DNA from 3 places in the Nonomuraea monospora genome. Region 1 is predicted to be linked to each of the others. Evidence: riboswitches for the same ligand, from Rfam matches in the RefSeq annotation. Region 1 holds a riboswitch; each other region holds the start of a gene.
The links. Region 1 has a riboswitch for thiamine pyrophosphate ahead of thiD (bifunctional hydroxymethylpyrimidine kinase/phosphomethylpyrimidine kinase). Riboswitches for the same ligand answer to the same signal wherever they lie in the genome.
Positions count from the first base shown of each region.

Region 2: another riboswitch for thiamine pyrophosphate. It lies ahead of thiC (phosphomethylpyrimidine synthase ThiC); the one in region 1 lies ahead of thiD (bifunctional hydroxymethylpyrimidine kinase/phosphomethylpyrimidine kinase).
Region 3: another riboswitch for thiamine pyrophosphate. It lies ahead of ABD331_RS13335 (FAD-dependent oxidoreductase); the one in region 1 lies ahead of thiD (bifunctional hydroxymethylpyrimidine kinase/phosphomethylpyrimidine kinase).

Region 1 covers NZ_BAAAQX010000048.1:78,812-82,076, forward strand. The annotation lists gene ABD331_RS53070 (alpha/beta fold hydrolase) at 1-163, opposite strand, end outside; gene ABD331_RS53075 (MFS transporter) at 341-1,639, shown strand; TPP riboswitch at 1,655-1,750, shown strand; gene thiD (bifunctional hydroxymethylpyrimidine kinase/phosphomethylpyrimidine kinase) at 1,744-2,547, shown strand; gene tenA (thiaminase II) at 2,555-3,223, shown strand; gene ABD331_RS53090 (carbon starvation CstA family protein) at 3,209-3,265, opposite strand, start outside.
Region 2 covers NZ_BAAAQX010000003.1:7,205-10,469, reverse strand. The annotation lists gene ABD331_RS06565 (hypothetical protein) at 1-256, opposite strand, end outside; gene thiC (phosphomethylpyrimidine synthase ThiC) at 394-1,938, opposite strand; TPP riboswitch at 1,931-2,043, opposite strand; gene ABD331_RS06555 (hypothetical protein) at 2,134-2,484, shown strand; gene ABD331_RS06550 (universal stress protein) at 2,496-3,265, shown strand, end outside.
Region 3 covers NZ_BAAAQX010000005.1:446,152-449,416, reverse strand. The annotation lists gene thiS (sulfur carrier protein ThiS) at 1-13, opposite strand, end outside; gene ABD331_RS13335 (FAD-dependent oxidoreductase) at 10-1,347, opposite strand; TPP riboswitch at 1,316-1,431, opposite strand; gene ABD331_RS13330 (NAD(P)/FAD-dependent oxidoreductase) at 1,485-2,654, shown strand; gene ABD331_RS13325 (Rv2175c family DNA-binding protein) at 2,685-3,059, shown strand; gene thiE (thiamine phosphate synthase) at 3,037-3,265, shown strand, end outside.

The sequences.
Region 1 (3,265 bases):
GCCGGGCGGCGCCGACCGGCCTTCCGTCGTGGAAGCCGAACGTCACCGCCTCGTCCCCGGCCCTGATGCCGAAACCGACCTCGCCGCGGCAGCCCAGTGCCGCCAGCGCGGTGTCGGCCGCGCAGGCCGCGTGCCAGTCGTCGGCCCGCTCCGCCAGCCTCACGGTCACCTCCTCAAGTGCGATGTATACCGTTGAATACGGAGATATCCACTCTTCGGGGTTCGTGTCAACCACAGCGGCCAACCATTGACAATATCGGGATACCGTTGCATACACTCGCTCCTCACACGCTCCGGCACCCCACCGTGCGGCCGGGTGCAAGGCAGAGAGGCAGCGCCTGTGACCCCCCAGAACCAGCAACCGATCAGGCAGGTCGTGCTCGCCAGCTTCATCGGCACCACCATCGAGTGGTACGACTTCTTCATCTACGGCACGGCCGCCGCACTGATCTTCAACCAACTCTTCTTCCCGACGTTCTCCGACGTCGCCGGCACGCTCGCCGCCTTCGCGGTCTTCGGCGCCGGCTTCGTGGTCCGCCCGCTGGGCGGGATCGTCTTCGGCCACTTCGGCGACCGGCTCGGCCGCAAGTCGATGCTGGTCCTGAGCCTGTTCATCATGGGCGCGGCCACGTTCCTGATCGGCCTGCTGCCCACCTACGACTCACTCGGCGTGCTCGCGCCCGTCCTGCTGGTCGTGCTGCGGCTGCTGCAGGGCTTCGCGGTCGGCGGCGAGTGGGGCGGGGCCGTGCTGATGGCGGTCGAGCACTCGCCCGAGAACCGGCGCGGCTACCACGGGAGCTGGCCGCAGTCCGGCGCGCCCGCCGGGCTGGTGCTCGCCTCGGCCGCGTTCGCGCTGGTCTCGCTGCTGCCCAAGGACGACTTCCTGAGCTGGGGCTGGCGGGTGCCGTTCCTGTGCAGCGTGGCGCTGCTGCTGGTCGGCCTGGTGATCCGGCTGCGGCTGGCGGAGACGCCCGACTTCGAGAAGGTCAAGCAGTCGGGCGGGCCGGCGCGGCTGCCGGTCGTCGAGGCCATCCGCCGCCACCCGAAGAACCTGCTGCTGGCCTTCGGCGCCTGCATCGCGCCCTTCCTGCAGTTCTACCTGTTCGGCACGTACATCCTCACCTACGCCACCACCGAGCTGAAGATGGAGCGCGGCACGGTGCTGCTCATCGTCTCCATCGCCGCCGCCCTGGAGGTGATCACGATCCCGGCGTTCGCGGCGCTGTCGGACCGGATCGGCCGCCGCAAGGTGTTCCTGGGCGGCACCATCGCCTTCATCCTGTACGCCTACCCGTTCTTCCTGCTCATCGACACGGGCTCGCCGCTCGTGCTGGGCCTGGCCACGATCCTCGGCCTGTCGGTCATCCACCCCGCCATGTACGGGCCGCTCGCCGCCCTGTTCGCCGACATGTTCAGCGCCCGCGTCCGCTACAGCGGCGCCTCGCTCGGCTACCAGATCGGCGGCATGCTCGGCGGCGGCTTCGCGCCGGTGATCCTGACCTCGCTGCAGGCGGCGGCGGGCAGCGCCATCGCCGGCATCCCGCCCTACATGATCGCGGCCGGGCTGATCACCATCGTCGCCACCTATCTGGCCACCCGCGCCGCCACCACCCGGGAGGCCCACGCCGTCGAGGTCTGAGCGCCTGTTATTGTGGCCGATGACGCGGGGTGCCCGGAGGGCCGGGCTGAGATCACACCCGTCGAACCTGATCTAGTTCGGACTAGCGAAGGGACGTCACGGCCGTGAGCGCTGTTCCCAAAGTCCTGTCCATCGCGGGCACCGATCCCAGCGGCGGCGCCGGGATCCAGGCTGACCTGAAGACCTTCTCGGCGCTCGGCGCGTACGGCATGACCGTCGTCACCGCGCTGGTCGCGCAGACCACCACCGGCGTCACCGGCATCCACGAGGTGCCGGCCGCGTTCGTGGCCGAGCAGCTCGACACCCTGCTGACCGACGTGCCCGCCGACGCCGTGAAGATCGGCATGCTCGGCAACGCGGCGCTGATCAAGGCGGTGGCGGCGGCGCTCGACACCTACCGGCCCGCCTACGTCGTGCTCGACCCGGTCATGGTGGCCAAGAGCGGCGACCGGCTGCTGCCCGCCGACGCGGTGGCGGCGCTGCGCGAGACGCTGCTGCCCCGCGTCGACCTGATCACCCCCAACCTGCCGGAGGCGGCCGACCTGCTCGGCGAGGAGCCGGCCGGGAGCCTGGCCGCGATGCACGGGCAGGCGGCGCGGCTGCGGGCGCTGGGCGCGCGGCAGGTGCTGCTCAAGGGCGGCCACCTCGACGGCGACACCTGCGTGGACGTGCTGGCGACGCCGGAGGGCACGATCGAGCTGGCCGCGCCCCGCGTGAACACGAAGAACACGCACGGCACGGGCTGCACGCTGTCGTCGGCCATCGCGGCGCTGCGCCCCCGGCACGACGACTGGGCGGGCGCGGTGCGGGCGGCCAAGACCTACCTGACCGAGGCGCTGCGCGCGGCCGACAGCCTGCACGTCGGCTCGGGCCACGGCCCCGTCCACCACTTCCACGCGATCTGGTAGGGGCGGCATGTTCTGCGACGACGTCTGGCAGCGCACGGCCGAGCTGATGCGCGCCATCCACGAGCACCCCTTCATCACCGCACTCGGCGACGGCACCCTCGACCGCGACCGGTTCGGGTTCTACATGGTGCAGGACGCCCGCTACCTGGAGGCGTTCGCCAAGGTGCTGGCCACCGCCTCGGTGCGGGCCGCCGCCCCGGACGACGCGGCGTTCTGGGCGCGGAGCGCGCACACGGCGCTGGCGGCCGAGCGCCTGCTGCACGCCGGGTACATCGAGGAGCTCGACGCCTCGGGGCCGACCTCGCCGACCTGCCTGGCGTACGCGTCGTATCTGCAGGCCACCGCGCTGAGCGCGCCCTACCCGGAGATCGTGGCGGCGGTGCTGCCGTGCTTCTGGATCTACCAGGACGTCGGCGCCGCCCTGCTGAAGCGGGCCGGCGACACCGGCGGCCACCCGTACGGCAAGTGGATCTCCACCTACGCCGACCCCGGCTTCGCGGCCTCCGTCGAGCAGGCCAAGGCCATCGCCGACCGGCTCGCCGCCGCCGCGGGGCCGGACACCCGCGAGGCGATGGCGCGGGCGTACTGCCGGGCGGCGGCGTACGAGTGGATGTTCTGGGACAGCGCGTGGCGGCGCGAGACCTGGCCGACGGAGCGGTGGCTAACCGCTCGATGAGGACGCCTTCGCCATCGCCTCCTTCTCCTCCTTGGTGGCGAT
Region 2 (3,265 bases), on a different contig from region 1:
GCCCCTTGCCGCCGCCGCCGACGGTGGCCGTGTACGTCTTGTAGGTCCAGCTCAGGCTGTACTTGATGGTGATCTTGTGCTTGGTCCTGCAGCGGTTGTGCCAGTACACGGTCACCGAGGTGTTCCCGTCACCCCAGGACCAGGCGAAGCACCCGGCCACCCCCCGGTGCACGTCCGCGGAGGCCGGGGTGGCGGCGAGCCCTGCGACGACGACGGACGCCGCGGCGACGGCCGCCACACGAGTGCTGATCGACACGAGAGATCCTCTCTTCCTGTGGTCGTGGGAGACCCGGCGCCCCTGCCGCGCCGGGCTCACTGTCACGTTGCCACCGCAAGAGCGGGAAACCACGTCATCTATGTCCAGACCTGCGGCTTTGGACATTGGACAATGCGTCACTCCACGTAGAGCGTGCCCCCGAGCCGCCGGAACTCGGCCGCCTTCTCCGCGTACCCGGCGTCCCTGATCTCGTGGCTGATCCGCATCGAGCAGAACTTCGGGCCGCACATCGAGCAGAAGTGCGCGGTCTTGGCGGGCGCGGCCGGCAGCGTCTCGTCGTGGAACGTGCGGGCCGTCCCGGGGTCCAGCGACAGGTCGAACTGGTCCTCCCAGCGGAACTCGAAGCGCGCGTCGGACAGCGCGTCGTCCCACGCCTGCGCCTGCGGATGGCCCTTGGCCAGGTCGGCGGCGTGCGCGGCGATCTTGTACGTGATCACGCCGGTCTTGACGTCGTCCCTGTCGGGCAGGCCGAGGTGCTCCTTGGGGGTGACGTAGCAGAGCATCGCCGTGCCGAACCAGCCGATCATGGCGGCCCCGATGCCCGAGGTGATGTGATCGTAGCCGGGCGCGATGTCCGTCACGAGCGGGCCGAGCGTGTAGAAGGGGGCGTCGTCGCAGAGCTCGCGCTGCAGGTCGACGTTCTCCTTGATCTTGTGCATCGGGACGTGTCCCGGCCCTTCGATCATCACCTGGACGTCGTGCTGCCTGGCGATCCCCGTCAGCTCGCCCAGCGTGCGCAGCTCGGCGAACTGGGCCTCGTCGTTGGCGTCCGCGATCGAGCCGGGGCGCAGGCCGTCGCCGAGCGAGTACGACACGTCGTAGCGGGCCAGGATCTCGCACATCTCGGCGAAGTTCTCGTACAGGAAGCTCTCGCGGTGGTGCGCCAGGCACCAGGCGGCCATGATCGAGCCGCCGCGCGAGACGATCCCCGTCTTGCGCCCCGCGGTGAGCGGCACGTGCGCCAGCCGCACTCCCGCGTGCACCGTCACGTAGTCGACGCCCTGCTCGCACTGCTCGATCAGCGTGTCGCGGTAGACCTCCCACGACAGCAGCTCCGGCCGGCCCTTGACCTTCTCCAGCGCCTGGTAGATGGGCACGGTGCCGACCGGGACCGGCGAGTTGCGCAGGATCCACTCGCGGGTCTCGTGGATGTCGGCGCCGGTGGACAGGTCCATGATCGTGTCGGCGCCCCAGCGGGTCGCCCAGGTCATCTTCTCGACCTCCTCCTCGATGGAGGAGGTGACGGCGGAGTTGCCGAGGTTGGCGTTGATCTTCACCAGGAACGCGCGGCCGATGATCATCGGCTCGGTCTCGGGGTGGTTGACGTTCGCGGGGATGATGGCCCGGCCCGCCGCGACCTCCTGACGTACGAACTCGGGGGTGACGCCCTCGCGCACCGCCACGAACTCCATCTCCCTGGTCACCAGCCCGCGCCGGGCGCACCCGACCTGCGTGACCGGGTGCCCCTGCTCCGCGCGCTCGCGGATCCACCGCTCGCGCCGGTGCGGCAGCCCGCGCCGCAGGTCAGGCGCGTAGGCGGGGTCGGTGTACGGGCCCGAAGTGTCGTACAGCGTCACCGACGAGCCGTTGGACAGGTGCACCTGACGCATCGGCACCCGCAGCTCACCGCTGTAAACCTTGGAAAAACGCGCGCTCGACATCGCGCAAACTCCCTTCGCCGGCATTATCCGGAGCAGGTTCTGGCGGTCGGCGGCTGTCAGCCGTCCTCTCAGCCCGGTCTCCACCGGGCTCCCGCGTTGGTCGGCGGTGATCGTACCCACGCGCCGCCCCGCCCGAAACCCGCGCGGGGAGGTTTGGCGATCGCCGTGAGCGGTACGGTCCCCATCAGGGGAAACATGAAGAGATTCGCCGCTGTCGCAGGACTACTTGTCGTGCTGGCCGCGTCCGGCGCCACCGCCGCCGCCGGGGACGGCATGAGTCAGCACGAAGTCAGCCAGGAACAGTACGACACTCTGATCGCCCAGTGCCGCTACGCCGACACGGGGAAGGCGAAGTGCCGCGCGGCCGTCAAGCGCATGTACCGCATCGGCCGGATCGACCCGGCGCTCGACTGCCGCACGTACTCCGGCGTCACCGTCTGCGGCACGCTGCGGCTCAGCAAGTCCGAGCGCAGGTGTGCCCGCGACTCCGAGGCGCAGGGGGTGCCGTTCCGCCGCGCCGAGGTCGAGTGTTACGCGCTGTCATGATCGTCGTAGGGGTGGATGGCTCCCGTACCGGGCTGGAGGCCGCCGGCTGGGCCGCCGCCGAGGCCGAGCTGCGGCAGGAGCCGCTGACCGTGGCGCACGCCGTGCCGAAGTGGGTGTGCGAGGGCGCCGTCCGCTACGCCGAGGTGGCCCAGTGGATGCGCGACGGCGCCGAGACCGTGCTCAACGCCGCCTGCGAACGCGCGCGACACGTGTGGCCAAAGGTGTCGCTGGAAGGCGTGCTGCTCCCCGGCGACCCGCGCTCCGCGCTGGTCAAGGCCTCTGAGGGGGCCGAGCTGCTGGTCGTCGGCAGCCGCGGCATCGGCGGGGTGCGGGGCCTGCTGGTCGGCTCCGTCGCGTACGGGGTCGCGGCGCACGCGCGTACGGACGTCGTCCTCATCCACGAGCCGCCCGCCTCCCCGCGCGGCGAGGTCGTGGCAGGGACGGACGGCTCGCCCGGCGCCGCCGACGCGCTCGAGTTCGCCTTCACCGAGGCCGAGCTGCGCGGCGCCAGGCTGCGTGCCGTGCGGGCCTGGGCCTGGCCGCACGCCGGCGGCTTCGAGCCCGCCTCCCGCGAGAGCGAGCAGGACACCCTGCGCACCCTGAAGGAGTCGCTCAACGGGCACCGGGAGCGGCACCCCACCGTGCACGTCGTGGCCGAGGTCGTGCACGGGCACCCCGTCGAGGTGCTCAAGGAGGCCGCCCGGCGCGCCGACCTGCTCGTCGTGGGCTCGCGCGGCCACGGACAGCTCGCGGGCATGCTCATCGGCTCGATCAGCCAGGC
Region 3 (3,265 bases), on a different contig from region 1:
TCACAACAATCATGAAAATCTCCCCGGCGCGCACAGCGCCGCCAGCTCGCTCTCCTCGCCCAGCAACATCGCGGTCGTCAGCGGGGCGAGCAGCACGCCGCCCCGGTGATGCCCCGTCGCGTACACCAGGCCCGGCGTCCCGCTCGGGCCGATCAGCGGCAGGTTGTCCGGCGTTCCAGGCCGCAGCCCCGCCACCACGTCGGCGACCTCCAGCTCGGTGACGCCCGGCACCAGCTCCCTGGCGTCCCGCAGCAGCTCGTAGAGCCCGCCCGCCGTCACCTTGGTGTCGAAGCCCATCTCCTCCTGCGTGGCCCCGACCACCAGCTCGCCGTCGCCCCGGGGGACCAGGTAGACGGACGAGCCGTGCACCGTGCCGCGTACGCACCGGCTGAGCAGCGGCTGCGGCGAGCGCAACCGCATGATCTGGCCCTTGACCGGCCGCACCGGCACCTCGGCCAGCTCCGAGCTCCACGCCCCTGCCGCCAGCACGACCCGCTCGCCGCGCACCTCGCCGCCCGTGCCGTTTTCTGACTCGGGTGGCGCCAGGCGTACCCCTGAGACGCGGTCGCCGTCCCGCAGCAGCTCGGACGCGCGCGCCCGCACCACGGGGACGCCCCGCCGCTCCAGCGCGGACAGCAGGGCCGCCGTCACGCGCCTGGGGTCCACCCACGCGTCGCCCGGGGCCAGGAGGCCGCCGCGCACGGAGGGGGCGAGCATGGGCTCCAGGCGGCGGCACTCGCGGCCGGTGAGCCGCTCGACCGGCAGGCCCAGCTCCTCCATGTACGCGGCCAGCTCGCCGAGCGCCTCCAGGTCGTCGGCTCCGAACGCGACGTCCAGCGTCCCGTCCGCCCGCAGATCCAGCCCCCGCACATCAGCGAACCCCGGCCCGGCCCCCGAGACGCCCGGCCTCGCGCCCGAGCCCGGCGCGGGCCCTGATCCCGGCGCGGGCCTTGAGCCCGGCGCGACGCCCGAGCCTGGCCCGACACCCGAGCCTGGTCCCGTGTCCGAGCCTGGCCTCGCGTCCGAGAGTGGCGGCGCGTCCGAGCCTGGCGCTGCGTCCTGGACGGGCGTGGCGTCCGGGGTCAGGCCCGCGTCGGCGGCCAGTTCGGCGGCGAAGGCGGGCCAGCGGCGCAGCGACGCCACCCCCAGCCGCAGCAGCGGCGCCTCCGTGAAGGTCACCTCGCTGACCGGGGCCAGCATCCCCGCCGCCGCGTAGGACGCCCCTCTGCCGGGGGCCGGATCCACCACGGTGACGGCCCGCCCTGAGCGGGCCATCCGCCAGGCCACCGACAGCCCGACGACCCCGCCACCGACGATCACATCCACATGCGCTCCCTTCGCCGGCATGATCCGGATCAGGTGTCTTGCGGTCGAAGGCCCGTAAAGCCTTCCTCTCAGCCCGGTAACGGCCGGACTCCCGCGCGTCTTACGTCAACCAGCCTACGGCCTCGGTGCGGCGTCCACGCACGCCCCCCGTTATGGTCATGAACGTGAACCATGTCGTGGTGGTGGGAGCGGGCCTGGCCGGAGTGCGTACGGTGGAGGCCCTGCGCGGGCGCGGCTTCACCGGCCGGATCACCCTGATCGGGCAGGAGCGCCATCGGCCCTATGACCGCCCGCCGCTGTCCAAGGCGGTGCTGAAGGGCGAGAGCGACACCAGCTACGTCGACACCGACCTCGACGCGCTGGGCGTGGAGTTCTGGCCGGGCGTCACCGCCAAGTCGCTGCGCGCGGGCGTCGTGGAGACCACCGAGGGCGAGGTCGCCTACGACGGCCTGGTCATCGCGACCGGCGCCGACCCGATCCGGCTGCCGGGCGACGGCCCGCAGCACGTCCTGCGCACCCTCGACGACGCGCACGAGCTGCGCGCGATGCTCGTCCCCGGCGCCCGGGTCGCGATCATCGGGGCCGGCTGGATCGGCGCGGAGGTCGCCACCGCGGCCCGCCGCGCGGGCTGCGTCGTGACGGTCGTCGAGAGCGCCGCCACCCCGCTCGCCACGGCACTCGGCACCGAGCTGGGCGGGCGCACCCTGCCCTGGTACGACGGCATCGACGTGCGGTTCGGCACCATGGTCGACTCCGTGGACGAGGGCGGCGTGCAGCTCGTGGGCGGCGAGTTCGTCGAGGCCCACGTGGTCGTCACCGGCATCGGCGTGCGCCCGGCGATCGAGTGGCTCGCCGACGCCGACATCGACCTGCACAACGGCGTGGTCACCGACGAGCACCTGCGCACGTCCCTGCCGGGCGTCGTCGCGGTCGGCGACTGCGCCGCCTGGTGGTCGCGCCGCTGGCGGACCAGGCTGCGCGTGGAGCACTGGGACACCGCGCTGAACGCCCCCGAGGTCGCCGCCGCGACGCTGCTGGGGGAGGAGGCGGTCTACGATCCGGTGCCGTACTTCTGGTCGGAGCAGTTCGGGCACATGCTGCAGTACGCGGGCCATCACCCGGCGGGCGATCGGCTCGTCCATCGGGGCGAACCCGAGGGAAAGTGGTCGGCCGTGTGGCTCACCGCGGACGACACTCTCGCCGCGGTGCTGGCCGTGGACCGGCCGCGCGATCTCGTCCAGGGGCGCCGTATCATCGAAGCCGGTTCACGCCTCGATGCGGAACGCCTGGTAGATCCACAAGTACCCCTACGAGATTGTGTTGTTTGAGCAAGCACGGCATGTGGTAGTTGTGGTTTCGTGACGCTTTCTGTTGCACAGATCGACCGGGAGACCGACCAACTCGTTGAAGAGTGGCTCACTCTCCCCGAAGTGGCCTCGCGCCTTGATCTTCCGATCGGGCGGGCCAAGCAACTCCTCCGGGACCACAAGCTCCTCGGCGTACGCCGGGGCAGCGGCGGGCCGCAGGTGCCCGCGGTGTTCCTCGATGGAAAGGACGTGATGAAGGGCCTGCCCGGCACACTGACCGTGTTGCAGGACGCCGGCTACGACGACGTCGAGTCGCTGCGCTGGCTCTTCACCCCAGACGAGTCCCTGCCAGGGTCGCCCATAGAGGCGATCAAGGCCGGCCGTCACACAGAGGTCAAGCGGCGTGCCCAAGCCCTCGCTTTCTGAGGCCCGCCTCTATCTCTGCACAGACGGCCGCCGCGACCGCGGCGATCTGGCAGAGTTCCTCGACTCGGTGCTGGCCTCAGGCGTGGACATCATCCAACTGCGGGAGAAGGGCCTGGAGGCACGCGAAGAACTCGCGCTCCTCGAAGTCTTCCGCGACGCCTGCGACCGGCACGGCAAGCTGCTGGCCGTCAACGACCGGGCGGACA